DNA from 4 places in the Shewanella sp. HL-SH8 genome. Region 1 is predicted to be linked to each of the others. Evidence: predicted binding sites of a transcription regulator. Region 1 holds the regulator's gene; each other region holds the start of a gene.

Region 1 (7,506 bases):
TCAACAAGTCACCTTTAATTTAAACACTATGATAGGTCGTTCTGAAGAGTCAGTTACCATTAAAGGTAATGGTTTTATTATTCAAGGCTTAGGGCTATTTGCCGATCTCAATGCAGAACAAATTACCTTACTCAGCCAGGTAGAAGGGACATATGAACCACATTAAGTTTTTAACCACATTGCTCGGTAAAAGCAGTGTTATTTGCACTTTAGCGATTAGTGTATTAGCAGGCAACGCCGTAGCTAAAGAAGGCGATTTGAAGCAAGAGCTTAAAATTGCTGCCGTAAGTCAACGAGCAGACGTTAAAAATAATCAAATTATTTTTAACGGCCCAGTAAAAATTACCCAAGGCTCGATCAATATCGAAGCCGATGAACTGCGGGCATTTTCAGCTGAAAACGGCCAGACTAAAACGCTCATTGCGACCGGTAACCCTGCTACATTTTCACAAGAACTTGATGATGGTCGCATAGGTACAGCAAGCGCCAATGAAATTCGTTATGACTTAGCAACAACTGGACTGTTATTAACCGGTAACGCTAAGCTAGATCAAGCAGGCAGTAAAGTGACTGGTAACGTGATCCGTTACAATATCAATGCTCAGGAACTTATCGCTGAAAGTACCGGTAAAGGTGAAGATCGTGTTATTACCATTATTCAACCGGAAAATTTCCAAAATGATGAGTCACCAGCACAAAAATTACCTGAAATCCCGTTAAAAAAGCAAGGTAACCAATGACCCAAATTACCTTAACAGCTGAGAACTTAGCCAAAAGCTATAAAAGCCGTCAAGTGGTTAAAAGTGTCAGCTTAACTGTAAAAACAGGCCAAATTGTCGGACTACTTGGTCCCAATGGCGCAGGTAAAACGACCACGTTTTATATGGTTGTTGGTTTAGTCAAAAGTGACCATGGCCGCATTTTAATTGATGACGATGACTTAACTGCTGACCCAATGCATTTACGTGCGCGAAAAGGTATTGGCTATTTACCACAAGAAGCCAGTATTTTTAGAAAGCTCAGTGTGCACGATAATATTATGGCCGTGTTGCAAACCCGAAAATCGATGACTTCGGATGAGCGAATTCAGGAACTGGAGCATCTTTTAGAAGAATTCCATATTACCCATATTCGCGATAGCTTAGGCATGTCGCTATCTGGTGGTGAAAGACGACGGGTAGAAATTGCACGCGCTTTAGCAGCCAATCCTAAATTTATATTGTTAGATGAGCCCTTTGCGGGTGTTGACCCTATTTCAGTGATTGATATTAAGAAAATTATTCTGCAACTCAAACACCGTGGCCTAGGCGTATTAATTACTGATCATAATGTCCGTGAAACACTTGATGTGTGTGAGCGGGCATATATTGTTAGCCAGGGGAATTTGATTGCCGAAGGCACCCCAACTGAAGTACTCAACAATCAGCAAGTTCGAGCAGTATACTTAGGCGAACAATTCAAGCTATAGTTAATCTAAATAGGATCTGAAGCACTTGCTTGGCAAAATGTTTCTGGCGACTAAGTTAATTGATCGTGTATAGGTAAAGTAAAACCATTTGTTAAAAAATTGCGACTATCACTCACTTTAATCAGTGTAGAAAGCCGAATTCTTCTAGGGATCAGCAGTAATGAAAGCTTCACTCCAACTTAAAATGGGTCAGCACCTCACTATGACCCCACAGCTGCAACAAGCTATACGTTTGCTGCAGTTATCATCTTTGGAGTTACAGCAAGAAATTCAACAAGTATTAGATTCCAATCCTTTGCTTGAAATGGAAGATGAATTTTCAGCACTTAGCAACAAAAATGATAACTCAAAAGACCTATCAGAAACTGACTTCAATGAAGTAAGCGCACCTGTAGTCGAAAAAGACACTTCAAATGTCGACACCGCAGAGTCAATGACTAAAGAGCAAATGTCTGAAGACTTGCCAATGGACACTACCTGGGATGAAGTGTACAGCGCCTCCCCAATGGCAAGCCCTGGTTCGGGTTCTGGCAGCATGCCAAATGATGACATGCCCTTCCAAGGTGAAACATCCGAAGGATTATACGAGCATTTAGAATGGCAAAAAAATCTAACGCCTTTTTCTGAAACAGACCTCGCTATTGCCACAGCCATTATTGATGCCATTGATGACACAGGTTATCTCACCCAAAGTACTGAAGATATTTTAGAAGCTATGGGCGATGATTCTGTCGAATTAGACGAAGTCGAAGCGGTACTAAAACGTATACAACATTTCGACCCTCTGGGTGTCGCCTCACGTAGCTTAAGTGAATGTTTATTGATTCAACTTGTTCAGTTTGCCCCAGACACGCCCCATATTGATAATGCCAGAATGTTAATCAAAGATTATTTAGATTTGATTGCTGGACGTGATTTTCGCACACTCATGCGCAAAACTAAGCTAAAAGAAGATGAGCTGCGCGAAGCAATTGAATTAATTCAATCTTTAAATCCACGTCCTGGCACGATGATCACCCCACCGGATGATGAATATGTTATCCCAGACGTGTCAGTGACCAAAAAGAATGGCCGTTGGGTGGTTGAATTGAACCCTGATAACATGCCAAAAATAGGTATTAATCAACAATATGCCGCCATGGCAAAAAGCAGTAAGAGTTCAACAGACACTCAATTTATTCGAGGTCACTTACAAGAAGCCAAATGGTTTATCAAAAGCTTAGAAAGCCGCAGCGACACCCTGCTTAAAGTATCCAATTGTATTGTGCAATTTCAGCAAGGTTTTTTTGAGTACGGTGCTGAAGCCATGAAGCCTATGGTGTTGAATGACATAGCTGAAGCTGTCGAAATGCATGAGTCCACTATTTCGCGTGTCACCACACAAAAGTATATGCACACACCGCGCGGACTGTTCGAACTTAAGTATTTTTTCTCTAGCCATGTCAGTACTGATGATGGCGGAGAATGTTCGTCTACAGCAATTAGAGCTTTTATTAAAAAGCTGGTTGCTGCTGAAAACCAGAAAAAACCACTAAGCGACAGTAAAATGGCAGATCTTCTGGCAGAACAAGGGATTAATGTTGCACGTCGCACCATAGCGAAATACCGCGAAGCGATGATGATCCCTCCCTCAAACCAACGTAAGAGTTTATAATCTACCTAGGCAATTGGAGGATAAATATGCAAATCACCTTAACGGGTCATCATATTGAAATTACTGAATCACTAAGAGAATATGTCACAAGTAAGTTTACAAAACTTGAACGACATTTCGATCAGATCAATAATGTCCACGTAGTATTAAATGTCGAAAAGCAACAACAGATAGCTGAAGCAAAAGTCAGCTTGAATGGAGCTGAGGTATTTGCGACATCTGAACATGCTGATATGTATCACGCTATAGACGCCCTGATTGATAAACTCGATCGTCAGGTCATTAAACACAAAGAGAAATTAACTAAGCATTAATGATGGAACTTAGTACCATCCTGCAGCCGGAATGCACCTCCTGTGCCACACCGGGCAGTAAGAAAAAGGTACTGGAGCTTATCAGCGATTTAGCTGCAGCCCAGTACCCATCCCTCTCTTCACAAGAGATTTTTGAAAGCCTAGTGGCCAGAGAAAAAATGGGTAGCACAGGAATAGGCTCTGGCATTGCAATCCCGCATGGTCGTTTAACGTCCATCGTTCGCCCTATCGCGGTTTTTATAAAGTGCGAAGAAGCGATTTCATTTGATGCTATCGACAAACAACCAGTGGATCTCTTATTTGCATTACTGGTGCCAGCAGACCAGTGTCAGCAACATCTCAGTACCCTATCCTCAATGGCTGAAAAGTTATCGGATAAACATATTCTTAAGCAGTTACGAAAAGCAAGTAACTCAACTGAACTCTATCAGGTTATCACAGCATGAAATTAGTCATTGTATCCGGTCGTTCGGGCTCAGGTAAATCTGTCGCACTTAGGGTACTAGAAGACCTAGGTTACTATTGCGTTGATAACTTACCACTGCCCTTAATTGGACGGCTATTAGAACAGCTTAGAAACACCAATGAACTGGTGGCTATAAGTGTTGATGTTCGAAATATAGAAGAGCAAGGTAAAGTATTACAGCAGCAGCTAGCGTGGTTATCTGACGATACGGAAGTCATAAGCTTTTTTTTACAGGCAAGTGATGAGGCACTACTAAAACGTTACAGTGAAACCCGACGACTACATCCTTTATCGAAAAAGAATATGTCCCTACAAGATGCGATTCAATTTGAAGGTGAGCTACTAGCGCCTATTTCTGAATACGTAGACCATTTTATCGATACATCTAAGCTAAATATTTATCAACTTAGTGATCAAGTACGTGAAATTTTAATGGGCAGTGTTGATAAAGAGTTAGTGATCAATTTTGAGTCATTTGGTTTTAAATATGGCATGCCTGCCGAAGCCGATTTTATGTTTGATGTACGCTTTTTACCTAACCCACATTGGGAAATAGAATTACGCCCCTTTACTGGATTAGATGAACCCGTACAGGAATTTCTTGGCCAGCAACCGCTGGTAAATAAATTCATTTGGCAAATAGAAAACCTATTTGAAACATGGATGCCCCACTTAGAGCGCAATAACCGCAGCTACCTAACCATAGCTATTGGTTGTACTGGTGGCCAGCATCGTTCAGTTTATATCGCCGACCAGCTTGCTAAACGTTTTTCAAGTGGTAAAAAACATGTTGTTCAAGCAAGGCACCGAGAGCTTATAAATAAGCACAAATAATCGCAATAAAGTTACTTGTCGGAACTTAACTAAATGAGTCTTTTACAGCGCCAAGTCATCATATCAAACAAGCTTGGTTTACACGCACGAGCGGCGACCAAACTGGCTATTCTTGCTAATGCATTCAATGCCAATGTTACCCTGATCCAGGGTGATAAAAAGGCCAGCGCCGCCAGTGTTTTAGGCTTATTAATGCTTGAAAGTGGCTTAGGTAAAACCATAGATATCATAGCTGAAGGGCCAGATGCACAATCAGCGCTTGATGCTATATGCGATTTAATTAATGACAAGTTCGAAGAAGGTTGTTGATCCTAATCACTTCCCCCTGCGATTGAATCTACTTTTTCATCATGAACCCACCTTTGCTTTAAGATAACTAACCGTGTTTAATTTAACTTATTGAATTGCTTGCTTAACCAGAGTTAAGTTGAGGTTAAATTAATGCAGTTAGAATAATTTAAATCTCCCTCCGAATTAGTGCAATTGCACCATTATATTGCATACCCTACGACCACCACAGAAACCATAAAACCATAAAGCATTGAAAATAAATAAAAAAATAAATAAAAAAATAGTTGGCACGCTCTTTTCATATAGTAATTAGTACCTACAAAGTGGTACTAGATTTAAAGCTAGCAAGACTTATTGGAGAGAACATTATGCGAAATACACAATTAACCTTAAATACGATTAATACTGTTTTTGGACATACTCTTAAATTGGCTAGCCCAATTTTTACAAAAATTCAGCAACACTACACATTTTTTGCCAATGTTGGTTTTAGTCAATGGGAAGTTGAAAAACGATAAATATCATCATTCAAAAAAGTGGACTTTGATTATGAAAAAATACCTAAGCAATCGTTATCCAGACACACTAATCAATCAAGTGGTTAATCAAGTCACTAACCATAACCGCTTGTTATCAGAAGTAGCCAAGGAATATGGCGTTTCATCTAGAGTGGTATACCAATGGGTAAAATCAACGACTGGACCCGTTGAGGTTAAAAAAGATCTACTCACAGAACAAATAGCCTCTTTACAAAGGCAAATACAAAGCTTAAATAAACAATTGCAAATGATAGCTTAAACCAGTTTCGGCAAGGGTGTTTGGATATATTCAATTATTCCCCAGTAATGGAATATATCAATGCAAACAACAACCACACATAATAATATGGCGCTAGAAGCCTAATAGTGACGCACTAACACCCTTGCCACTTTATTCACACCACAAAAACAGTATTTAGCCTACTTTAATTGTGAGGATACTTTTACCGTTAACACCTGTATTAACGTAATAAGGGTTAGTAAAAACAAGGTTTTAAATACGACTTTTGACTGACTATTATGCAATACTCAATTTTTTCCTCAACAACTCAGCAAACATATCTTTTAGCAGCTACACTTACTATTATTAACTAAAATCAATTATGTATGAATTTTCAACTCCCAGTATTTATATTGCTTGTTGTACTATTATCAGCATGTCAGCCCGATTCTACGGTTACCCCACAAAACAGTACGGTTAATGTTATCAAGATTGCAGTGTCTAATACTCCCTTATCGGCGCCTTTATTTATTGCACATAAAAAGGGGGTTTTTAAGCAGCATGGCTTAAATGTTGAATTAATTGAACACGAAGGTGGGGTAAAATGTTTTGAAGCACTCATCACTCAACAAGTCGACTTTGCCACCGCATCAGAAACTGTAGCTATGTTTAATAGCTTCTATCGTAGCGACTTTGCTATTTTAACCAGTTTTGTTGAATCTGATAATGATATTAAATTAATCAGCTTGTCCGCGAAAAAGTATCAAAATCTAGCGAGTATTAAAAATGCCAAAATAGGTATCATCAAAGGTAGTGCCAGTGAATTCTTTTTTGATAGCCTACTGATACTTCATCATCAGCAAGACTTGCCTTTAGAAAGGGTCTACCTGAAACCTAATGAGCTATTAGCTGCGCTAGAAAACGGTGAGGTAGATGCTATTTCAGCCTGGGAGCCATTGGGTTATCAAATATTACAAAGGAGTCAAAGCGCTAACCAGGTTATGAGTACCAAAGGGCTGTATAACTTATCGTTTAACCTGCTCGGGTTAAAACAAAATCAAGTTAGTCTGAAAGATCGTCAAAGTTTACTTAAAGCGCTCAGTGATGCAATTGACTTTATTAGCGAGAACCCTACTGAATCGCAACTCATTGTCAGTCAAACATTAGACATGGATTTGCAACAACTGCGTTATTTATGGAAGGATTACTCTTTTCGAGTATCATTAAGTAATGCGTTAGTTTCAAACATACAGTCACAAGCCCAATGGGCAATTGACAATAGATTAGTCCTTAAAGATAATCGAATTGATGTCAGGATGATTATTGATAAACAGCTATTTGAATCCGCTATCAGTCAGCATCAGGATGAGCATTAATGACACTTGCGACACGACTAAAATTAACCGCTATTTTGTGTGCATTGTTAACGCTTGCAGTTGGTGAGGCTTTATTTCGAGCACACAACTACCAGCAGAAAATCTATCAACAACTTAACCATTCAATGCAAATTCAACTCAGCATTGACAGCCTTCGAAGCCAATTATGGCTTTATGAAGAATACGCTGACAAACTCAGTTTAACAGAGCTAAATGCCAGACAAGCTAGCTTAGCATTTGAGCTATCACAAAACATGCAGTGGAATACTAAGCAACAGCAAGTATTAGATAACCTAAATCGCCTTAACACCAATGTTAGAGTGCTATTTAATACTCAGCAGATC
Region 2 (7,506 bases), 2.1 Mb from region 1:
CGATATTTACAGTGACCCAGATACCGAGCATGAACAAACCAATCCAGCAAAAGAGGATGTTGCCTAATGAATAATGTCGAAGCCATGATTAAAAATACCCATCAGACACTTAGCGCAGATCAAACTTTTCACCGCGGTGAAGTCGCTATTGTTGGCGCAGGCTGTGGTCAATTAGATTTAATGACAATTAAAGCCGCACGCATTGTGGCACAAGCAGATGCATTAGTGTACGACAGTTTGGTCAGTAGCGATATTTTGACCTTAGTGAATGCCCAATGCCAACGTCATTTTGTGGGAAAACGTTGTGGCCAGCCCAGTACTCAGCAAGATGATATTAATGCTTTGTTACTGACGTTAGCTCAGCAAGGATTAAAAGTGGTGCGCTTAAAAGGTGGCGACCCACATATATTTGGCCGCGGCGCAGAAGAAGCGCTTTATTTGGCTAATTATGGAGTGCGATCGCAGTTTTTTGCCGGGGTTACCGCCGCTTTGGGCAGCGCGGCTAGTACAGGTATTCCACTGACTTTTCGAGGTGTCGCGCGCAGTGTCACTTTAATTACCGGCACTAAAATGACCGATGCCGATAATGCCACTGCGCCAACACAATGGCAGGCGTTACTCGCGGCGCAATCTACCTTAGTTTTCTATATGGGCAAAGAGCAAGCAGTAGGAATTTCACATGGGTTAATTGACGCTAAGTGCGCAGTAAATCTGCCGGTTGCTTTTGTGACTAATGGCGGTCGTCCCAATCAATTAGTCACTTATTCAACCGCCGGTAATATGGGACACGATGCATTAACCATTAAAAATTCAGGGCCAACGCTAATTATTATCGGTGAAGTGGTCAGTGTCGGGTTGCAGTTGTCGCAGTTACTCGCAGACATTGACGATAACACCCAGCATTCATTCCCCCAAAGCGAATCATTAGAGGTGTTATATGCCTAAAATTGGACCGCTTGAACTCACCTCGGTTGAAGATTTTGATTTTCGATTGTTGATCAAAGCGCTTGGCAAGGGCGAAAAAGGCTCACGCAGTTTAACGTTTGCCGAAGCCAGTTTATTCATTCAAGGTTTTGCTAATGGCAAAGTCACGAAAGCCCAAATGGCCAGTGCTATGATGCTAATGCGGGTGCGAGGCGAAACCGTGGCCGAGGTTGCAGGTGTTGTCGCTGGGCTTAAACACACCATTAATCCTGCTTGGGAGGAATTAAACGTTGATATTGACTGGCCAGTTTATGCCGGAAAGCGTGAGCAGTTACCTTGGTTACTGCTGGTGGCTAAGCTTCTAGCCAGCAAAGGGTGGCGAGTTATGTTACACGGTGATAGTCAGGCATTGCCCCATCGTCGACATGTTGAGTCTTGTATTCAAGCATTAGATATTGCGCAGTGTCGCACCGCAGAAAAAGCACAACAGGTATTAGATGAAAGCGGCATAGTGTATGTGTCTGCAGGTGATTTAGCCCCTGTGTTAGATGATTGCCGTTTATTGCACCAAGAACTGGGCTTAAGAAGCATTATTCAAACTGCATCTCGTTGCATGAACCCGAGTCATGCTTCTTTAAGTTTACGCAGTTTTTTTCACCCTGGGCTTGATGAATTGCATCAAAAAGTCGCAGAGACATTGTTTACCGAAGGTGTTTATCAACCTGGTGTTATCGGTATTTTTAAAGGCTTGCAAGGCGAAACAGAAATAAATCCGCGTGTAACAACGGATGTTAGAGTGGTTAATGGTTCCGGCGGAAGTGTCCAATTTAGTGCATTTGAGCTACCAACATTGTTGGAGGGCTTTTCTGGTGCAAAAGTGGGCCAAGCTGAACTGTCTGCTGAAGTGCTTGCGCAACTTTGGCGCACAGATAACATCAAAGAATTAAGCTCGCGCCACAATAATGAGTCCTCATCTTATCTTACACAACCAATGACGCTAATGTCAGACGCAATGCTGGAGCAGGCATTAAGCAGTGTGCAAGCTACACTGTGTTTGGTATTGAGTTTAGATAATGTTTTACAAGGTAACAATATTGCCCTAGCTAACAAGGTTTTTCAAAGTCAGCAGTGGTGGGCTGGGCGATTAATGCCGATTAGAGCGTCCAATTGCGATAAAGAAATGTCTAACTTATCTCAACCTTTATTACCAACACCACTATTACCAAAGTCTCCATTACCTAAATCGTTCACCGAAGCGGCTTTAAACACTAAGGAGAAATCATGCACAGTGTAATTTTATCTGATGCCAGTTTTGCTGTGCTTCACAGTGCTGCACAGCGCTTGGCCGAATATCAAAGTGTTTTATCTTCGCTTGGTAGAGTGAGTCTGCTGACTTCAATAAGTGCGGTTGAAACACTGTCTGAAAATGTTGATTTACTGTTGGTACTAACAGACACACTAAATGGGCAAATAGATGGCTTTATTCAGCGCATGTTAATGAATAAACCCACTGCCACTATTGTGAATGTTAACCAATGGCAAGCTCAACAATTGGAGGGATTGCTGGCTTGTGGTCGACTGACTTTTGTTCCCGATGTTATGGCGGCAAGTCGCTTACTGAGCTTAGTGGATTTGGCTAAGGTGCGATTAAGTGCAGCCAATAAAAGTATTGCTGAGTTCAAAAAGTTAGATGATGAAATCAAAGGGCTAAAGCTATTGAGTCAAGCGAAACTGATAGTGATGCAGCAAGGCTTTGATGAGGCTAAAGCACACCAAATTATTCAGCAACAAGCAATGAAAAAAGGCTTAAGTGTATGTCAAATGTCAGCCCAAATTATTGCAGTAATGACAGCGGGTCAGACTACAGAAAATGTCGGTATATCTGTTATGCCACAAAGCTGTGCGCCTCATTATGGTGCGGTTGCGCTGAATACAGACGTAGCGGCAATCAGTATAAGTAAGTGACTAATAGTAAGTCATTGTTTTAAATTGGTAAAACTTTTTAGTTAATGGTGTCAGTGTTGGCATGTAGTCTGCAATACTTGTATCAGTAAAGGTTTACATTAAAAATTGGGTTTTATGATGGCAAAGGCGCCAACTTCTTAAACGGAGTTGGCGCCTTTTGTTTTTAATAAACCAAGGCATGAAGGAGCCGCATATGGCAGTCGCAAAATCTAAGTTAGTTGTCGTGGGTAATGGCATGGTTGGTCATCATTTTATTGAACAATTGTGCAGCCTGGGGCTGAATAAACAATTTGATGTACATGTCTTTGGTGAAGAGCCTCGCCCGGCATATGACCGGGTGCAATTATCCAAGTATTTTGAAACCGGCACAGCCGACTCTCTTATGTTAACCAGTGCGCAAGATTATGCTGATCGGGGAATTAATTTACACCTTAATACGCAAATTACCGCCATTGATATTGCCACTAAAACACTCACCAGCGCGAAAGGTGAGCAATATCAATATGACCGTTTAGTGCTGTCGACAGGCTCGTTTCCATTCGTGCCACCGATCAAAGGCAACGACCGTCAGCAATGTCTGGTTTATCGTACCATTGAAGACCTACAAGATATTCAAGCCGCAGCCAACAACAGTAAAGTAGGCGTGGTCGTCGGTGGTGGCTTATTGGGGCTTGAAGCGGCCAATGCCATGATGCAGTTGGGGGTAAAAACCCATGTTGTTGAGTTTGCACTGCAATTGATGCCGGTTCAGCTTAACGACAAAGCCGGCGATTTGTTATGCAGCAAAATTAAGCAACTCGGGGTGAGTGTTCATACCTCTAAAGCGACTACGGCAATTATTGATGGTGAAACCGCGTTACATCGAATGACGTTCAGTGATGAGTCATATTTAGAAGCGGATATGATCGTGTTTTCTGCCGGTATTCGTCCACAGGATGCACTGGCTAGAGTGTCCAACATTAACATTGGTGAGCGCGGCGGCATTGAAATTGACGATTACTGTTTAACCTCGGCACCTGATGTTTATGCCATTGGTGAGTGCGCTTTATGGCAACAAAAAATATTTGGCTTAGTCGCGCCGGGTTATCAAATGGCGCGTGTTGCGGCATCGCATATCGCCGCATCGGTATCTATTTTTGAACCTAAAAATAAAGCCGCTAGCTTTACCGGCGCCGATATGAGCACCAAACTAAAATTGCTGGGTGTAGATGTTGCCGCAATTGGCGCCAGCCGTGGTTTTGATAATGCACAGTTTGTCGAGCTATCTGATAATCAAGCGGGTATTTACAAAAAACTCTGGTTAGATGAAACCGGCAAATTTTTAAAGGGCGCCGTGCTGGTGGGCGATAATAGCGACTACAGTCGTTTATTAGAGGCTTATTTATCGCAGGATGAAATTATCGGCTCTGCGGTTGAGTTGTTATTAGCGGGCGCAGAATCTGAAGCAGATTTAAAAGACACTTCAATAGTGTGTTCCTGCCATCAGGTGACCAAAGGCGATATTGTCGATGCAGTGAAAGCCGGCAATCATAAAATGGCTGAAATCAAATCATGTACTCGCGCCGCATCGGGTTGTGGTGGCTGTGCACCTATGGTGCAAAAAATTATTGACCAAACATTACAAGCGCAAGGGCTAGATTTTAATGCCGGAATTTGTGCTCATTTTGATCATGACCGTCAAGCCTTGTATCACCTTTGTCAGGTAGAAGGCATTAATGATTTTGATACATTAATGACCTTGCATGGCAAACCTTCACCCCAAGGTCACACCTATGGATGTGATATTTGTAAGCCTGCAGCAGCATCCATTTTTGCCAGTTTACAAAATCAATATGTACTAAACCAAGACAATAGCCATGTGCAATTACAAGACACTAATGATGCGTTTTTAGGTAATCTGCAAAAAGACGGCTCTTATTCAATTGTGCCGCGCATTGCTGGCGGTGAAATTACCCCTGCCAAACTTATCGCTATGGGGCAAATCGCGCAAGATTATGACCTATACACCAAAATTACCGGCGGCCAACGTATCGATATGTTCGGTGCGCAGTTATCGCAATTACCTGAAATTTGGCAAAAACTGATTGATGCAGGTTTTGAAACCGGTCATGCGTACGGCAAATCTTTGCGCACGGTTAAATCTTGCGTTGGCAACACATGGTGCCGTTACGGCGTGCAAGACGCGATTGGCTTAGCGATTGACTTAGAAAATCGCTACAAAGGCTTACGCAGTCCTCATAAATTAAAATTTGCAGTATCTGGTTGTACCCGTGAGTGTGCAGAAGCACAAAGTAAAGACATTGGTGTAATAGCAACTGACAAGGGTTGGAATTTATATGTCGCCGGTAATGGCGGTATGCGCCCGCGACATGGTGATTTATTTGCAACCGATTTAAGCACAGCAGAGCTATACCAATATATCGATCGAGTTTTGATGTTCTACGTAAAAACAGCCGATAAATTACAACGTACTTCAACGTGGATGGACTCGTTAGAAGGTGGTTTAGGCTACTTAAAGTCGGTGGTTATTGATGATGCACTAGGTCTTAACACTGAGCTTGAAAAACAAATGGACAGCATTGTCGCCTCTTACCAATGTGAGTGGAAAACCAGTCTTGAGCAGCCATCATTTCTAAACCGCTTTAGTGAATTTGTTAACCCGGCAGATGCCCCTAAAGCGGACACTTCAGCCTATCAACGCATACGGGAACAGCGCTTTCCCGCCATTAAGGATGCAGGGGCTGGCACTATTGCTATTCGTGATATTACAGATGAACAAACAAACAATACTGTAGAGGAGGTCGTAGCATGAGTTGGGTAAATATTTGTGATGAAACCAGTCTGCCCCAAGGTTCTGGGGTCGCTGCATGGGTAGGGGGTAATGCGGTTGCCATTTTTAACCTAGGTAAAGATGGCTTATTCGCATTAGACAATGTTGACCCAGCATCAGGCGTTAGCTTACTGGCTAGAGGATTGATTTGCGAAATGGAAGGTGAACTTTGCGTGGCCTCGCCGCTTTATAAGCAGCATTACAACCTGGTGACAGGGGTTTGCATTGAAGATACCAATTTGGTGGCCAGTCCATTTGAAGTCAAAACCGAGCAGGGCAAAGTCTTTGTTCTCGCCAAAGAATTAGGAGTTTAATATGAGCGCAGAAAAATTTAACTTGTTTTCATTTACGGGCAAAATGAAAGTATTGCACTTGAGCTGGATGGCCTTCTTTATCACGTTTGTAGTGTGGTTTAACGCCGCGCCTTTAGTGAGCGTAATAGCAGACAGTTTGGGCTTAACGAAAGATCAAATCAAAACCCTATTAATTTTGAACGTGGCGTTAACCATTCCGGCGCGAGTGATTATCGGCATGGTGACTGATAAATATGGTCCAAAGTTAACCTATTCAGCGTTATTAGCCATTTGTTCTATTCCGTGTTTTATGTTCGCGGTAGCAGATACTTTTGAGCAGTTAGCCTTAGCACGTTTTTTAATTGGCTTTATCGGTGCAGGCTTTGTGATTGGTATTAGGGTAGTAAGTGAGTGGTTTCCCGCTAAAGAGCTGGGCACCGCTGAAGGCATATATGGCGGCTGGGGTAACTTTGGCTCTGCGGCGGCGGCCTTTACATTACCAGCTGTTGCGTTAGCTTTTGGTGGTGAAAATGGTTGGCGTTATGCTATCGCCTTTACCGGGTTAATGAGTTTGGCATTCTCTTTTGTGTATTATTTTAATATTACCGATACACCTAAAGGGTCAACTTATTTTAAACCCAAAAAAGGCGGCGGCTTAGAAGTCACCAGCAAAGGGGATTTTGTGTTATTGATTATCATGAAAATCCCTATGTATGCCACGCTTGCTTTACTGGGGTGGAAGCTATCTCCAGCAGGCGTCAGCATGTTTACCCAAGACATCACTAACCTCATTTATGGCGCATTAGTTGTAATATTTATTATTGACTATTACCAGACCTATCAAGTCAATAAGCATATTTTTAGCAGCGAAGTGCCAGAGTTTGAACGTTATGAATTCAAGCAAGTGGCGGTGCTGAATGTGTTGTACTTCACCACATTTGGCTCAGAGCTTGCGGTCGTGTCTATGTTGCCATTATTTTTTGCTGAAACCTTTGGTTTAGGTATGGCGCAAGCGGGTATGGTAGCGTCAAGTTATGCCTTTATGAACTTAATGTCTCGCCCAGGTGGCGGTTGGTTAAGTGATAAGTTTGGCCGTAAAGTCACCTTACTGATTTTAACTGCAGGACTAGCGATTGGATATTTCTCGGTGGCGCAAATTGATTCAAGCTGGAATTTGCCTGTGGCGGTAGTGGTGGTGATGGTTTGCTCGTTCTTTGTTCAAGGTGGTGAAGGTGCAGTGTTTGCCGCAGTTCCATTAATTAAGCGCCGTTTAACCGGGCAAATAGCTGGAATGACAGGGGCTTATGGCAACGTTGGCGCGGTATTTTTTCTAACGGTTTACTCTGTGGTATCGACGCAAATGTTCTTCTATGTTATTGCGGTAAGTGCCATATTTGGCTTTATCACCTTACTATTTATGAGTGAGCCTAAGGGCCATATTGCCGAGGTGAATGAGCAAGGTGAAGTCACTTTAATCAGTGTTAGCTAATGGCC
Region 3 (7,506 bases), 910 kb from region 1:
TTAACATGGCATTAATAGCACGAACCCCAACATCTAAAGGCTCGGTAATTGCACGTCGAGATAAGGGATTGATATAAGGAGGATGACGAGAAGCCTGTTCACTTGTGGTTAATGGGCCCAGCCCATCAAGGGGCTGACCGCTGCCATCTAATACGCGGCCCAACAAACTTAAGCCTACTTTTAAGCCTTCTTGCTCACCTAAAGGCTGCACTTTTGCGCCAGGTAATACCCCCCGAAGCTCTTCAACAGGCATTAAATATAATAATTTATCATCAAATCCAACAACTTCAGCCGTCAGCTCACCAGCCATAGTTTCAATTGAACACAAACTGCCCACAGGTGCACGACACCCAGTCGCTTCTAGCGTTAACCCTACAACACGCACTAACTGGCCGCTAGCAATAGGGCGTACAGGAGCAACCTTAAGATGATGGGTTTTAAGTTTATTCAGTAACTGATGTTGGCGGTCTTTCATCAACTTCACCTTGCTCAGTAATTTGCGTATCAGCGTGTTTAGATGAAGCTATGTCAATTGCTTCTACTTCGAGAGATTGTGATTGTGAGTCTGATTGCTCTTTATCTATAGCCGCTTGCGCAGAACCGACTGTATTAGTTGGTGTTTCAGAAATTGACTCTGGCACATTGTCGATTAATGACGCTGTGGCGTCAGGCTCAGATACAGTCGAATGTTCATCGCTTGAATCATCATTGTGATTTTTATCATGATTGTTGTCGTGGGTAGAACTAACATCAACAGATGATAGGTCGGTATCAACTTGTTTTGTGGTATAAACGCTATCTTCATGTTTTGCCAGCTGAACTTGACGAGCTAACTGAGCTGATTGTTCATCAAGGCTGCCAAATACCTGTAAAATACGTTGTGATAAACGTAAGTCAACATTTGAACGTGTACTATCAATAAATACATCACCTACCGATAAACTTGGGTCACTTTCTAGATGCCAATCATTTTGGGTTAATTGTGATTCACCGTATAAAGATATCACTAAAGCAACATCATCAGGATGCAATCTTAATTTTACGCGTTGCTCTTTTATTGGCAGAGCATCTACGCCTTGACGAATAGTGGCTGCAATATGCTCTGGATGCATTTTCAGTTCTTGTTGTACAACGGCTTTGGCTAACGCCAATGTCATTGCTAACACTTCTGACTCAACTTCAGCATCCAAAATAGCTAAAGGCTGTTGAAACTGATTGATTAATGAGGATAATTGCTCTGCCAGTTGATTGGCTTTAACCATTCCAGCTTCATAACCCTGCTCTTGCCCCTGAGTAAAACCTTCTTCATGGCCTTGGGCTAATCCATCTAGTCGACCTTGTTCAAGCCCCTGTTTAAGCCCCTCTTGTTTGCCTTGCTCAAACCCTTCGTTTTCTGCATCTGCTCGAATCTCCTCGATTTGAGCCATAGTCGGCATAGACACGACTTTATCAACCACGGCAACAGAAGACTGATATACACCTTCTTTTTTACCGTATAGGTTTGAGGGTTTAGCTGAAATATCTTCGGTGACATCCGGCAGCTGCCAATGGCTGAACTCATGTTCATCCTCAACATTTAACACTTTCTTGGATATTTTTGAGTCAGTCATAGTTTAGCCAATGTTATATACATTCCTGCTGTGACATGTTGATTTTCGAGATAGATGTCGCTTCGAAAGTTCAATTGCCATTCGTCATGGGCTGAAGTGCTCCTTACAAGAACTCTTCACCGCCGCCACCGCCAAGCATAATCTCGCCACTATCAGATAAACGTCTGGCAATCGATAAAATTTCTTTTTGCGCCACTTCAACTTCACTGATACGAATTGGTCCCATAGCCTCAAGATCATCGCGCAGTAACTCTGCCGCACGCTTGGACATGTTACCTAATATTTTCTCTTTCAATGCATCATCAGCACCTTTGAGCGCTTTCATTAGTACATCTTGTTGTACGTCACGCAGTAATGCTTGAATACCACGGTCATCAACATCAATAAGATTTTCAAACACAAACATCATATCTTGAATTTGTTGTGCCATTTCTTCATCAGATTCACGCATGGTTTCCATAATCTGACTTTCGACACCCGTATCTAAGTAGTTCATGATATTGGCCGCAGCTTTTAAACCGCCCATTTTCGCTGCTTGCGCACCGCCTTGGCCAGCAAACTGTTTCTCCATAATATCGTTTAACTCTTGTAATGCAGCCGGCTGTACTTCTTCAAGGTTAGCAATACGCATCATTAAATCAAGGCGAGTATTTTCGGGGAACTGGCTAAAAATTTCAGCCGCTTGATCCGGTTCTAAATAAGATAAAACAATGGTTTGGATCTGCGGATGCTCATTTTGAATAATGGTCGCCACTTGACGTGCATCCATCCATTTAAGCGAATCTAGGCCTTTAGCACCGCTGCCCATGATAATTTGTTCAATCAAATTACCGGCTTTATCTTCACCTAACGCAGCTGTTAGTGCCTTACGCACGAATTCAGCACTGTTAAAACCAATTGAAGAGAACTTCTGAATTTCATCTAAAAAAAGCTTATGCACACCAATGACTTTTTCTTGACCAAAATCATCCATCGCGGCCATTGCCATACCCACTTTCTGGACCTGTTTAGGCTCAAGGTGCTTTAAAATTGACGCTGCATCGGCTTCGCTTAAACTCAGCAATAGAATCGCCGTTTTTTCAATTCCACTTAAAGAATCAGAATCAAAACCGACTTTCTCAGCTTTTTCTTTTTTATCTGTTTTATTATCAGCCATTGTCTTGTAACCAATTTTTAATTACTTGAGTGGATAATTCCGGCTCATTTGCAACCAGTGCCCTAATCGCCTTAATCATATCATCATCTTTATGTAAATTCGGAATAAGAATTGAACCATCATCAGCATAGCTGTATTCAGCATCTTTGGTATTTAGCATACCTAGCGTATCTGCAGCATATTGATCTTCAATTTCAGCAAGTTCATGCCCCAAACGAACATCATCGGGCATATTAACACCATCAGGGTTAACAAGGCGCTTAAGCATAGGGCGCACTACCGTAAGAATAAGAACTAAGACCACTAATGCACCTAGCACCAGTTTAATTGCACGCCAAAACCAAGGTTCTTCCCACATATCTGGCGCGGGGAGTTCTTCTAATAGCTGATCCATAAACGGCACAGTTACCACTTCAAGCGCATCACCACGTTGGCTACTAAAGCCTACTGCACCTTCCAGCAACCGACGAATGTTAGTTAACTCTTGTTCCGTACGCGCAACCCGGCTAACTTGGCCATCTTCACCCGCCTCTCCTGGTTTAAAGTCGATTGCCACAGACACGCTCACCCGACGAACTTGCCCTACTTGCTGGCGGGTATGACTAATTGTCGTGTCATAGTCAAAGTTACGGGTAGCTTCTCGATGAGTATCCGATGATTTTGATGATGCTGACCCACCGCCCCCAGCTTCAGTAGGAATATCAGACTCCATGGGAGGTTGATTGGTTAATGCACCAGGTATTCCGCCTACACTTCCACCAGATGATTTACTTTCAATAGTCATCTCACTGCTCAATGCAGGTAAATCAGGATCATAGCGTTTTGAGGTTTGCTCTATCGCAGTAAAATCCATACTGACATCAACCTGAGAGGTGTAGTTTTCAGGACCAAGGATAGGCATAAGAATTGAATCTATCTTTTTACGGTATTCTGCTTCTTTTTGTTGCACTAACTCAAGTTCACGACGGGCACGTGCTGATACTCCATCTTGACTGCCCGAATTTAATAAGCGTCCATTAGAATCTGTTACTGTCACGCGCGAAGGTTCAAGACCTTGTACCGCGGAGCCTACGATATCAACAATAGCGTCGACTTCTTCTTGGCCTAGGCCGCCTCGACGCACATTGACTACAACTGTAGCACTTGGCTTAGATGCGTTACGGGCAAAAACATTCTCTTTAGGCAGTGCAAGAATAACTTTGGCACGGCTAATACTTTTTAATTCTTCAATAGCACGGGCAAGATTTAACTCTTGGCTATGCTTTAATCGCGCTTGCTCCATACGTTGACTCACCCCAAAGCCACTATCCTGGCTTAAGTAGTCATCATTTTTGGCACTACTCTCGACTCCAGCACGACTTAACAGCAGTTTAACGTCTTGGTATTGATCTTCAGGAACCTTAACAACATCAACACTGATTTGGTATTTAATATTATTTTTATCAAGTACATCCAGTACCTGGATCATTTCAGCTGTTTCCATTTTACCCAATGGACGATACTCAGGCTCCTGTGCCCACATCATAATAAAAACAGCTAGGGCTAAACACACTGCTAACGCCAAAATCATAGTGATTTGACGCATCATGTCTGCCCCGCCCACATTGCTCAACAAGCCAGACTTATTCTCTTGCTGAATACCGGCATCAACTGCCGCATCTGAACCTACCATTATGTCTGTGCTCACAATATGCCCCTACTTTTATACTGCTTTAATAACGTCTTTGTGATGCAAGTTATACCGGCATACTCATGATTTCTTTATAAGCTTCTACCAGTTTATTTCTGACTTGCACAGTCGCTTCAAATGCTACACCTGATTTTTCGCGCGCAATGACGGTGTCAGATAAGGTCACAGTTGAATCCCCCATATCAAGACGAGTCGCTAAACTTGAAGATGATTTCTGTAAACCACTCACATGACCGACAGCTTGGGATAACAACTGGCCAAAGTCTGAACCTGAGGTGTTATTCACTTGCTGGATTAGGTTAGGGCTAATACCCGACCCCATATTCGAACGGCTGGAAGGTGCAATTTCACCACGAAGTGACTGCATTTCTTGAAGTAATGGATTGGCGTTGATCTGCATGCTGAAACTCCCATTCGTCCGAATATTTGACGATATTTAACTGTCTTAGTAGGGATAAAGCAATTTGAGTGCCAAGATTAACAGTAAAGCAAAAAGCTACGCGTTAATGCGTAGCTTTGGTAAAGAAAGCTATAAAACAAGTACGGAATGCTCGTAAGACAGACAAAAACCAGCTATGCGGGCAATTGAATTCCCGCATCACGCATTTTAGCCATTTTATAACGCAGCGTGCGTGCACTTATACCTAATTTTTCAGCGACAAGTTTTCGACTACCATGACATTGATTTAGGGTCTCAAGAATAATCACATGCTCTTGCGCTTGCAACTCACCGCCAAGACCTTCAACTTCAGCAGGCTTTTCGATACTGTCAATATCTGTGTGTAAAGCCACATCTGCCGAATCAATAATAATATCTTGCCCGCTTATTTCGCCACCATTACTTAAAATAAGCGCCCTTTGAATCACATTATCCAGCTCACGAACATTACCAGGCCAACGATGGGCTAATAACCGTCTGGTGGCTACCTCTCCTAGAGTAGGAACGGGTGTAATATTAAATGCTTTAGCATGTTTAACCAGCAAATGTCTGGCTAACGGTAAAATATCGGCAGGACGCTGATAAAGTGCTGGCCAAGTTAATGGAAATACATTGATCCGATAATATAGATCTTCTCTAAATTCGCCTGAACTGATAATGGCTTTTAAATCACGATTTGATGTAGCTAGTACACGCACATCAAGTTTAATCGTTTTACGACCACCTAATCGCTCCACTTCGCGCTCTTGTAAAACACGCAACAGCTTTGCTTGCAACCCCAGCTCCATTTCAGAGATTTCATCGAGCAGCAAAGTGCCACCTTGGGCCTGCTCAAATTTTCCTGGACATGCTTGGTATGCACCTGTAAATGCCCCCTTCTCATATCCAAATAAGGTCGCTTCAAGCATATTTTCAGGGATAGCAGCACAATTGATGGCAATAAAAGGCGCATCTTTACGACTGCTATGATGATGAATATAGCGCGCTAGCACTTCTTTACCAGAACCGCTGGGACCTAAAATCATCACTGAAGCATCTGATATGGCAACACGTTGGGCTAACCCTAACAACGCGAGACTTTTTTCATCGGCAACAATAGGTTGGTTAGTATTTTGCTTCTGCGGCAAATATCTTGATACCTGATTAAGCAAAACTTCAGGCGCAAAAGGTTTAGCTAGATAGTCTACAGCTCCCAACTTAATGGCACTAACCGCACTATCAATAGTGGCATAAGCTGTCATCAACAATAGTGGTAGTTTAGGCTGAGCTTGCTGCAAATAGGTCAGCAGACCTAAACCACCAATACCTTCCATTTGGACATCGCTGATGACTAAGTCAAAATGTTGTGCTTTTAACGCTATAATGGCATCTTCTGCACAGCTAACATCAACACATTCATAATGCGCCAACAATAATGTATCAAGTAATGCTTCACGTAAATCAGCATCATCTTCAACGAGTAATAGTTTTGCTTCAGACATGATTACCCTCCTGCGACTGACTGTTCAATACCGAATCTTTAGACATCGGAAAACTTAATCGCACCTGACAACCCATTTGCGATTTACATGATAATTGAATGTTACCACCATGGTTACGCACCACAGATTGCACAACAGCTAACCCTAACCCAGTCCCCTGTGCTTTAGTGGTAAAAAAAGGCTCGAGCACTTGTTGCTGCATTTGAGGGTCTAGTCCTTTGCCATTATCAATCACATCAATAATGACACTACCTTCAGCTTCCGTGGCGCAAATTTTAATTTTGGTTGCACCGGCCTCGATACTATTCATCACTAAATTATTCACCGCAGAACTTAACGCATCCCGATTAGCATATAAACTGGCATCGGTTGAGCATTGCTGGAATATCTCGCAGGATTTTTTGTTGGCAATCACTTCACAATTAGCCATAACAATATTAATAATATCAGATACTGCTACGTTATCCGCTTTCGCATCTTGACGCCCTTTGGCCATCAAAAGCATATCGTTTACTTGACGCTCTAACTCATTTAAACGATCAACCAGTTTTGATTGAAAGCGAGTTCTAGAAGGCTCTGCTAGTTTAGTGTTACCTAAATTTGAGGCGTAAAGAAGTGCGGCTGATAGTGGCGTACGAATTTGATGAGCTAACGTTGCTACCATTTTGCCAAGCGCCGATAAACGCTGTAAATGGGATAAGTTTTTTTGTAGTAAACGCGTTTCAGTTAGATCGGTTAATACAATCAACTGACCGGGTTCTGGGGTTAATGGCGTAATAGCCAACTTAACTCGACGTCCATTTTTCAATGACACTTCGTGGCCATCATCATCTTGGGGTGAAAAAGCGCGATTAATAATATCAAACCAACGTAACCCCTGAAGCGGTCGGCCAAGCAGCTCAGCCGCCATAGGGTTAGCGAGTGTCACCACACCATCACCATTAATAATCACCACACCAGACGGAAGTGCCTGAAGAATATGCGCCATTTGATTTGACATATTGGCAGCCTCTTTCACATGGGAAAACTGACTTCGGGTCAATTTACTGTCATGAAGGTATTCTGCTGAGGTGTCCACTCGCAAAGAAGCTACAGCAGATTGTTGCAGCGAATATTGAGTTTGCTGAAAA
Region 4 (7,506 bases), 900 kb from region 1:
CAACTTTCGATGCAAGATCCGTTTAAGCCAGTTGATAATGATCAAATGATTGCTCAAATGGCTTCATTCTCAACAGTTGATGGTATTTCAAATTTAAATAAAGAAATTCTCAATTTGAATGGTGTCATGAGTTCAAGCCAGGCATTACAAGCTTCTAGTTTAGTTGGGCGCAAAGTGTTGATCCCATCAGACACTGGATCTATTTCGCCGGCAAGCCCTGAACTTAAAGGTGTGGTAAGCACACCTGCAGCTATAGATAAAATAAGCATTCGTATTGAAGATGAATCAGGTCAGTTAATTAAGACCTTTGATATTGATGGCAGTGCAGGCGGAAACGTCGATGTGACATGGGACGGTCTAGATAAAAATGGTAAACCTGTGGTTGAAGGTGCTTACGTCATTAAAGCTAGCGGTAAAGTCGATGGACAATCTCAAGACTTAGCCGTTTCTACTTATGCACATGTGACGAGCGTTTCACTAGGTACTGCAGCAACTGGGGCGATTCTTAATCTTCGTGGCATTGGTGGCATTAAATTGACCGATGTACTTGCGGTGTCCGAATCATAAATTTAATAACGCTTGTGACAAGAAATTGTCATTAAAGAAAACCTGATTACTCGAGGTGAAATATGTCTTTTAACATCGCATTAAGTGGTATTGCAGCCGCTCAGAAAGATCTAAATACCACAGCCAATAACATTGCAAACGTAAATACCATAGGCTTTAAGGAGTCTCGTGCGGAGTTTGCCGATGTGTATGCTAACTCAATTTTTTCTAACAGCAAAACTGCAGTCGGTGGCGGTGTTGCTACAACTCAAGTAGCACAACAGTTTCACCAAGGTAGTTTGCAACTTACCAGTAACTCTTTGGATATGGCGATAAGTGGTGGGGGTTTTTTTGTGACCTCATCAGGGATTGGCACACGTGACCAATCATTTACCCGAGCAGGCGCTTTTAAGGTTGATTCAAATAATTATATGGTTGACTCAGCAGGCAACTTTTTACAGGGCTTCCCTGTGGACAAGGACGGTAACTCGACTTCTGTGAGTTTAACCACTACTCAGGCAATTAAAGTACCAGATACAGCAGGAAGTCCTATTATGTCTAGTAAAGTCGGCCTACAGATGAATCTAAATGTCGGTGAGTCACCTTTAGACCCTGCTGCATTTGATCCTGACAATGCAGATACATTTAATAATTCTACTTCAGTGACTATCTATGACTCTCTGGGTGAATCGCATATCATGACCAGCTACTTTATTAAGCCTGAAAACGGTTCCTACACAGGTGAAAGTAACTGGGTTGCATTTTATGCCATTGATGGTAAACCAGTAAGTTTAGACGGTGCAGCTGGCCAATATAGTGTTGATACTACGGGTGATGGTTTAGTTGATGGTGCACCTCGTGATGCACAAACTGCAGGTGGTTGGAGAGGATCTGTCATAAAGTTTAATGACTCTGGTACTTATACTGGTAGCAATCCTACAGTGCTAAAAACTCTGCCACTGGGTGTTACTGGTGCCAATGTATTAGGGCCAGGAGCTGATGGCTCACAGACTGTTACGATTGATTTTAATAATCCGACACAATATGCCTCACCATTTGAAGTCACTGAGTTAACTCAAGATGGTACAACAGTAGGTCGATTAACTAACGTAGGTATAGGTGCTGATGGTTTAGTCACAGCAAGCTATAGTAATGGTTCTACTGTGCCTTTATCGCGAGTCGCTTTAGTTCGCTTTGCAAATGAGCAAGGTTTAACTCAGGTAGGGAATACTGCCTGGAAGGCGAGTTTAGATTCTGGCCCTGCGTTAGCGGGCGAAGCAAATAGCGGTACTTTCGGCAGTATTCGTTCCTCATCACTTGAACAATCGAATGTCGACTTAACTACAGAATTAGTTGATTTAATCTCTGCCCAACGTAACTTCCAAGCCAATTCCCGTACGCTTGAAGTTAACAATACCTTGAACCAAACGATATTGCAGATCAGATAATACGCTTCCTGACAGCTCTCGTTTCATTGGTTTTTATAATATTAGTTTTAATAAGGTGTTGCCCATAGCGGCAACACCTTGCCTTTTATTTCCATTATTTTTTTTCACTTTCTCTTATCGGTGTTTTTTTGACACTTCATTCACAATACTATGTTTTAAATCGTATCCCCACCTAATTAAATCAGTTACTTATATTGACCGTGATTGTTGGCATGCCCTTTGCTTTGTCTAGTTAGTATCTTTATTTAAAGCATTATTGACGGAGCGGCAAATGGACAAATTTTTGTATGTTGCAATGAGCGGTGCAAAGCAAGGCATGAATGCTCTTGCCGTTCGTGCGAACAACTTAGCCAATGCCAACACCGATGGCTTCAAATCGGATATGACCCAAGCAAGGTCAATGCAGGCGTTTGGCGAAGGTTTGCCTACGCGAGTATTTTCAATGATTGAAAGCCCCGGGTCTAATTTTTCTCCAGGTCCTATCAAAGAGACGGGTAATGACTTAGACATTGCCATTAAAGGTGATGGCTGGATTGCAGTGCAAGCGGCTGATGGGTCAGAAGCTTATACCCGTGCAGGACATTTGAAGTTCGATAGTACTGGACTGCTGGTTAATAGTCGTAATACGCCAATTATGGGCGATGCAGGCCCTATTGTTTTGCCACTGCCAATCGATAAAGTTCATATTTCACAAGATGGCATCATTTCAATTCGCCCTCAGGGAGCGACAGCTGAAGTGATTGAGGAAGTAGCCAGAATTAAATTTGTTAATCCGGGCAATGATCAAATGATGCGCGGTGAAGATGGCTTATTTCGCTTAATGTCTGGTTTGCCTGCACCCAAAGATCCCATGGTGCAAGTTGAAAGTGGTGCTGTTGAAGGCAGTAATGTTAACCCTGTACATGAAATGGTGGCGATGATAGATATTCAGCGTCAGTACGAAATGCAAGTGAAGATGATGAAAAATGCAGAAGAAGCAGATCGCTCATCTTCATCGTTACTAAGAATTGGTTAGGAGTATTTATTATGCATCCAGCTCTGTGGATTAGTAAAACGGGTTTAGACGCCCAACAAACAGATATTGCGGTTATTTCAAATAATGTAGCGAATGCTAGCACCATAGGTTACAAAAAAGGCCGTGCGGTATTTGAAGATTTGCTCTATCAAACAATTAACCAAGCCGGTGGGATCAGTGCCGACAATACCAAGTTACCTAATGGTTTAAATCTAGGTGCGGGTACCAAAGTTGTTGCTACGCAAAAAGTGTTTACCCAGGGCAACATGCTCACAACCGACAATTCACTAGATTTAATGATTGAAGGTCCAGGTTTCTTTGAAGTCCAAATGCCTGATGGCACAGCAGCCTATACCCGTAATGGTCAATTTAGCTTAGATGATACCGGGCAAATTGTTACCCCAGGTTCAGGCTACGTATTACAACCTCCAATTACTATTCCTGAAGATGCTATGAGTATTACTGTCTCTGCTGAGGGTGAAGTGTCAGTTAAATTGGCTGGTGCAACAGATAATCAGACAATCGGTCAGCTTACCATGACAGACTTTATCAACCCGTCTGGACTTGATCCACTGGGTCAGAACCTTTATACCGAAACCGGTGCCAGTGGCACACCTATTCAAGGTACTGCTTCACAAAATGGTTTAGGGGCAATTCGTCAAGGTGCGTTAGAAACATCGAATGTTAATGTGACAGAAGAATTGGTTAACTTAATTCAAAGTCAGCGGATCTATGAAATGAACTCGAAGGTTATTTCAGCGGTAGATCAAATGCTGTCTTATGTTAATCAGAATCTTTAGGGGGCAGTGATGAGTAAACTTCTTGTTATAGCTACAACAGCCATGCTGTTAGTCGGTTGCAGTTCTACTCAGAAAAAGCCGATCCCTGATGATCCATTTTATGCGCCTGTTTATCCAGAAGAACCTTCGACTCAAGTGGTGGCGACGGGATCTATATTTTTAGATTCACAAGCTTCAAGTTTGTACTCGGATCTTCGTGCCCACAAAGTAGGTGACATCATTACCGTTGTATTGAAAGAGTCTACCCAGGCGACCAAAAGTGCCAACAATGAAATGAAGAAGAATACCGGCCTGAGTGTTGAACCACTTTATGCGGGTGGCGGTAATGTCTCTATTAAAGGGGTGCCGTTAGATTTACGCTATTCAGACAGCATGAATACCAAACGTGAAGCTGATGCTGATCAATCGAACAGTTTAGATGGCAGTATTTCTGCCAATGTAATGCAAGTACTGAGTAACGGTAACCTGGTTATTCGAGGCGAGAAATGGATCTCTATCAATAATGGCGATGAATTTATTCGCGTGACGGGTATTGTGCGCAGCCAAGATATCACACCAGATAACACAGTCGAATCAACACGAGTAGCTAATGCTCGTATCCAATATAGCGGAACCGGCACCTTTGCCGACACCCAAAAAGTAGGCTGGTTAAGCTCGTTTTTTATGGGTGAGTGGTGGCCTTTTTAAGGGGTATAACATGAACATTAAACCTATTGTAGCCATGCTTTTCACTGCATGTATGGTCATTACCACACCCACGGAAGCACAGCGTCTTAAAGATATTGCCAATGTGCAAGGTGTTCGGAGCAACCAACTCATCGGCTACGGACTTGTTGTTGGTCTGCCTGGTACTGGCGAGAAAACCCAGTACACCGAACAAACCTTTAAAACTATGTTAAAAAATTTTGGTATTAATTTACCTGCTTCAGTTAGACCTAAAGTGAAAAATATTGCTGTTGTGGCGGTTCATGCTGACATGCCCGCCTTTATTAAACCGGGTCAAACATTGGATGTCACCGTATCAAGTATAGGTGAAGCCAAAAGTTTACGTGGCGGAACCTTGATTCAAACCTTTATGAAAGGAGTTGATGGCAATGTGTATGCCATTGCACAGGGTAGTTTAGTGGTAAGTGGCTTTAGTGCCGATGGTCTCGATGGTTCACAGGTTATTCAAAATACCCCAACGGTTGGACGTATTCCGAGCGGTGCAATTGTTGAACGCAGTGTGTTATCACCGTTTGCAAGTGGTGATCACTTAACCTTTAACCTACGCCGGGCTGATTTTTCTACCGCTAAGAGAACCGCAGATGCCATCAATGATTTATTAGGGCCAGGCATGGCGAGAGCTTTAGATGCCAGTTCAATTCAAGTCAGTGCCCCAAGAGATGCCTCACAACGGGTGTCATTTTTAGCGACCTTAGAAAATGTAGAGGTTGAACCAGCTGACGAGTCAGCCAAAGTGATAGTGAATTCTAGAACCGGCACCATAGTTGTGGGCCAAAATGTGCAATTGCTACCCGCAGCGGTTACCCATGGTGGACTCACAGTCACTATAGCTGAAGCAACACAAGTGTCTCAACCTAATGCTTTGGCTGGGGGAGAAACCGTTGTTACCACCAACACGACTATTGACGTACAACAAGATGATAGACGTATGTTTATGTTTAACCCCGGAACCACCTTAGATGAATTAGTGCGCGCAGTGAATTTAGTCGGCGCAGCTCCTTCAGACGTTCTGGCTATTCTTGAAGCATTAAAGGTGGCAGGCGCTTTGCATGGTGAACTTATCATCATTTAAATATTGGCACTTTTTTAAAGTGATTATTTAAATAAGACCGACTTCTGTTACGGGACTACTATGGAAAAGCTGTCAAATTCTTCGCACTTTCTGGATCTAGGGGGACTGGATTCACTTCGTGCTCAAGCCCAGAAAGACGAGAAGGGCGCGCTTAAAGAAGTGGCTAAACAGTTCGAAGGTATTTTTATTCAAATGCTGATGAAAAGCATGCGAGATGCCAACGAAGCATTTAAGTCAGATAGCCCTTTTAATAGTGACGCCACAGCTTTTTATGAGCAAATGCGTGACCAACAAATGTCGATGGATTTATCAAACAAAGGCATGCTGGGCCTAGCAGAGCTAATGGTCCAGCAGCTTTCTCCTGAGGATAGCCCGATGACACCTGCATCAGTATTGCGTGGCAATATTGATGGGAATATCATTCCAGCTATGGTTGTGAATGGCGCAAATGAGCTCAACACCTCTTCTTTATCTCCGTCTTGGACTGCGAACAATAATCTAGGCAGTTCGCAGACTTTAGCAGGTAAAAGCGACATTTTAATGGCAACACCTGTGTCGTCAATTTCAGATAAACAAACCATGGATTCAATCTTAGCCGGAAAGGTATCGCCAAGTGGCACAGATCATCTTAACGGCAAAGTATTGCCTACAGCGGTCGCATCTACTGCGGAAGAAAAGTCTGTAGTAAGTTCAAAGCGTATAAGTAAACCAATCCTTAACACAGCATCTACACCTTCAATAACTGAGGTAATCAATAAATTTAATGATCCACAACACTTCATATCAGTGTTGTATCCCCATGCCGAAAAAGCGGCTAAGCAATTAGGCACAACACCAGAAGTGTTAATCGCTCAATCGGCACTTGAAACGGGTTGGGGTCAAAAAGTTATTCGTAAACAAGATGGCAGTATGAGCAACAACCTATTCAATATTAAAGCCGATAAACGTTGGCAAGGTGATAAAACCACAGTGAATACACTTGAGTTTGAAAAAGGTATTCCTGTTCAACAACGTGCTGATTTTCGAATGTATGAAAGCTTAGAGCAAAGTTTCAATGATTTTGTGTCGTTTATTTCTCAAAACGATCGCTATCAAGATGCGCGCAAAGTGGCCAGTGAGCCGCGTCAATTTATTCATGCTTTGCAAAAAGCGGGTTATGCCACCGATCCACACTATGCCAAAAAAGTGATCAGCGTAATGCAGTCTGTAACTGAAGGACTTAAGTCCGTAATACCTGTGGAGACTAAATAATGGCTATCGATCTACTGAATATTGCTCGTACAGGTGTACAGGCATCGCAATCACAATTGGCGGTTACCAGTAATAATATTGCCAACGCTAATACCCAAGGCTATCACCGTCAGGTGGCGAACCAAGCAAGTACAGAGTCTCAACGATTAGGCAATAGCTTTTATGGTACAGGCACTTATGTCACTGATGTTAAAAGAGTGTACAACGAATTCGCTGCCCGTGAGTTACGCATTGGTCAAACTAGCTTAAGTGGTGCTGAGGCGACTTATTCAAAGATGAGTGAATTGGATCAACTTTATTCACAAATCGGCAATATGGTACCTGCAGGACTCAATAATTTTTTTGGCAGTATTAATAGCGTAGCTGATTTACCTACAGACATAGGGATCCGCAGCAGTGCATTAAGTTCAGCCGAACAATTGGCCAAAACGATGAATCAAATGCAATCGCATTTAGATAATCAAACTAAACAAACCAATAGCCAGATTGAGTCAATGACGGTGCGCATTAACGAAATTAGTAAAGAGTTGGGCAACCTCAACTTAGAACTAATGAAGTCTAGTGGTGATGACAGTCAATTGTTAGATAAACAAGATGCACTAATTCAAGAGCTTAGCCAGTATGCTCAGGTGAACGTCATTCCATTAG

Evidence for each region. Region 1 encodes sigma-54, which starts transcription at its own class of promoters, with help from an activator protein. Its sites were predicted from a motif close to GTTGGCACGNNNNTNGNNT; they were not measured.
Region 2: nirB (nitrite reductase large subunit NirB) is a predicted target of sigma-54. The motif match lies at 2,945-2,963, and genes of this name have one in related genera.
Region 3: fliE (flagellar hook-basal body complex protein FliE) is a predicted target of sigma-54. The motif match lies at 4,914-4,932, and genes of this name have one in related genera.
Region 4: flgF (flagellar basal-body rod protein FlgF) is a predicted target of sigma-54. The motif match lies at 2,201-2,219, and genes of this name have one in related genera.

Annotation. Positions count from the first base shown of each region.
Region 1 is NZ_CP195039.1:867,329-874,834, reverse strand. It holds gene lptC (LPS export ABC transporter periplasmic protein LptC) at 1-166, shown strand, start outside; gene lptA (lipopolysaccharide transport periplasmic protein LptA) at 153-740, shown strand; gene lptB (LPS export ABC transporter ATP-binding protein) at 737-1,468, shown strand; gene ACRWQN_RS03965 (RNA polymerase factor sigma-54) at 1,629-3,122, shown strand; gene hpf (ribosome hibernation promoting factor) at 3,149-3,436, shown strand; gene ptsN (PTS IIA-like nitrogen regulatory protein PtsN) at 3,439-3,882, shown strand; gene rapZ (RNase adapter RapZ) at 3,879-4,736, shown strand; gene ACRWQN_RS03945 (HPr family phosphocarrier protein) at 4,770-5,045, shown strand; gene ACRWQN_RS03940 (hypothetical protein) at 5,396-5,545, shown strand; gene ACRWQN_RS03935 (transposase) at 5,577-5,825, shown strand; gene ACRWQN_RS03930 (ABC transporter substrate-binding protein) at 6,173-7,162, shown strand; gene ACRWQN_RS03925 (diguanylate cyclase domain-containing protein) at 7,162-7,506, shown strand, end outside.
Region 2 is NZ_CP195039.1:3,110,552-3,118,057, reverse strand. It holds gene ACRWQN_RS13750 (hypothetical protein) at 1-67, shown strand, start outside; gene cobA (uroporphyrinogen-III C-methyltransferase) at 67-945, shown strand; gene ACRWQN_RS13740 (glycosyl transferase) at 938-2,218, shown strand; gene ACRWQN_RS13735 (ANTAR domain-containing protein) at 2,206-2,889, shown strand; gene nirB (nitrite reductase large subunit NirB) at 3,083-5,701, shown strand; gene nirD (nitrite reductase small subunit NirD) at 5,698-6,033, shown strand; gene ACRWQN_RS13720 (NarK family nitrate/nitrite MFS transporter) at 6,035-7,501, shown strand.
Region 3 is NZ_CP195039.1:1,780,894-1,788,399, reverse strand. It holds gene fliI (flagellar protein export ATPase FliI) at 1-475, opposite strand, end outside; gene fliH (flagellar assembly protein FliH) at 444-1,610, opposite strand; gene fliG (flagellar motor switch protein FliG) at 1,714-2,766, opposite strand; gene fliF (flagellar basal-body MS-ring/collar protein FliF) at 2,759-4,438, opposite strand; gene fliE (flagellar hook-basal body complex protein FliE) at 4,503-4,856, opposite strand; gene ACRWQN_RS07945 (sigma-54-dependent transcriptional regulator) at 5,030-6,376, opposite strand; gene ACRWQN_RS07940 (sensor histidine kinase) at 6,369-7,506, opposite strand, start outside.
Region 4 is NZ_CP195039.1:1,764,152-1,771,657, forward strand. It holds gene flgD (flagellar hook assembly protein FlgD) at 1-567, shown strand, start outside; gene flgE (flagellar hook protein FlgE) at 630-1,994, shown strand; gene flgF (flagellar basal-body rod protein FlgF) at 2,266-3,009, shown strand; gene flgG (flagellar basal-body rod protein FlgG) at 3,021-3,809, shown strand; gene flgH (flagellar basal body L-ring protein FlgH) at 3,819-4,496, shown strand; gene ACRWQN_RS07880 (flagellar basal body P-ring protein FlgI) at 4,507-5,607, shown strand; gene flgJ (flagellar assembly peptidoglycan hydrolase FlgJ) at 5,668-6,858, shown strand; gene flgK (flagellar hook-associated protein FlgK) at 6,858-7,506, shown strand, end outside.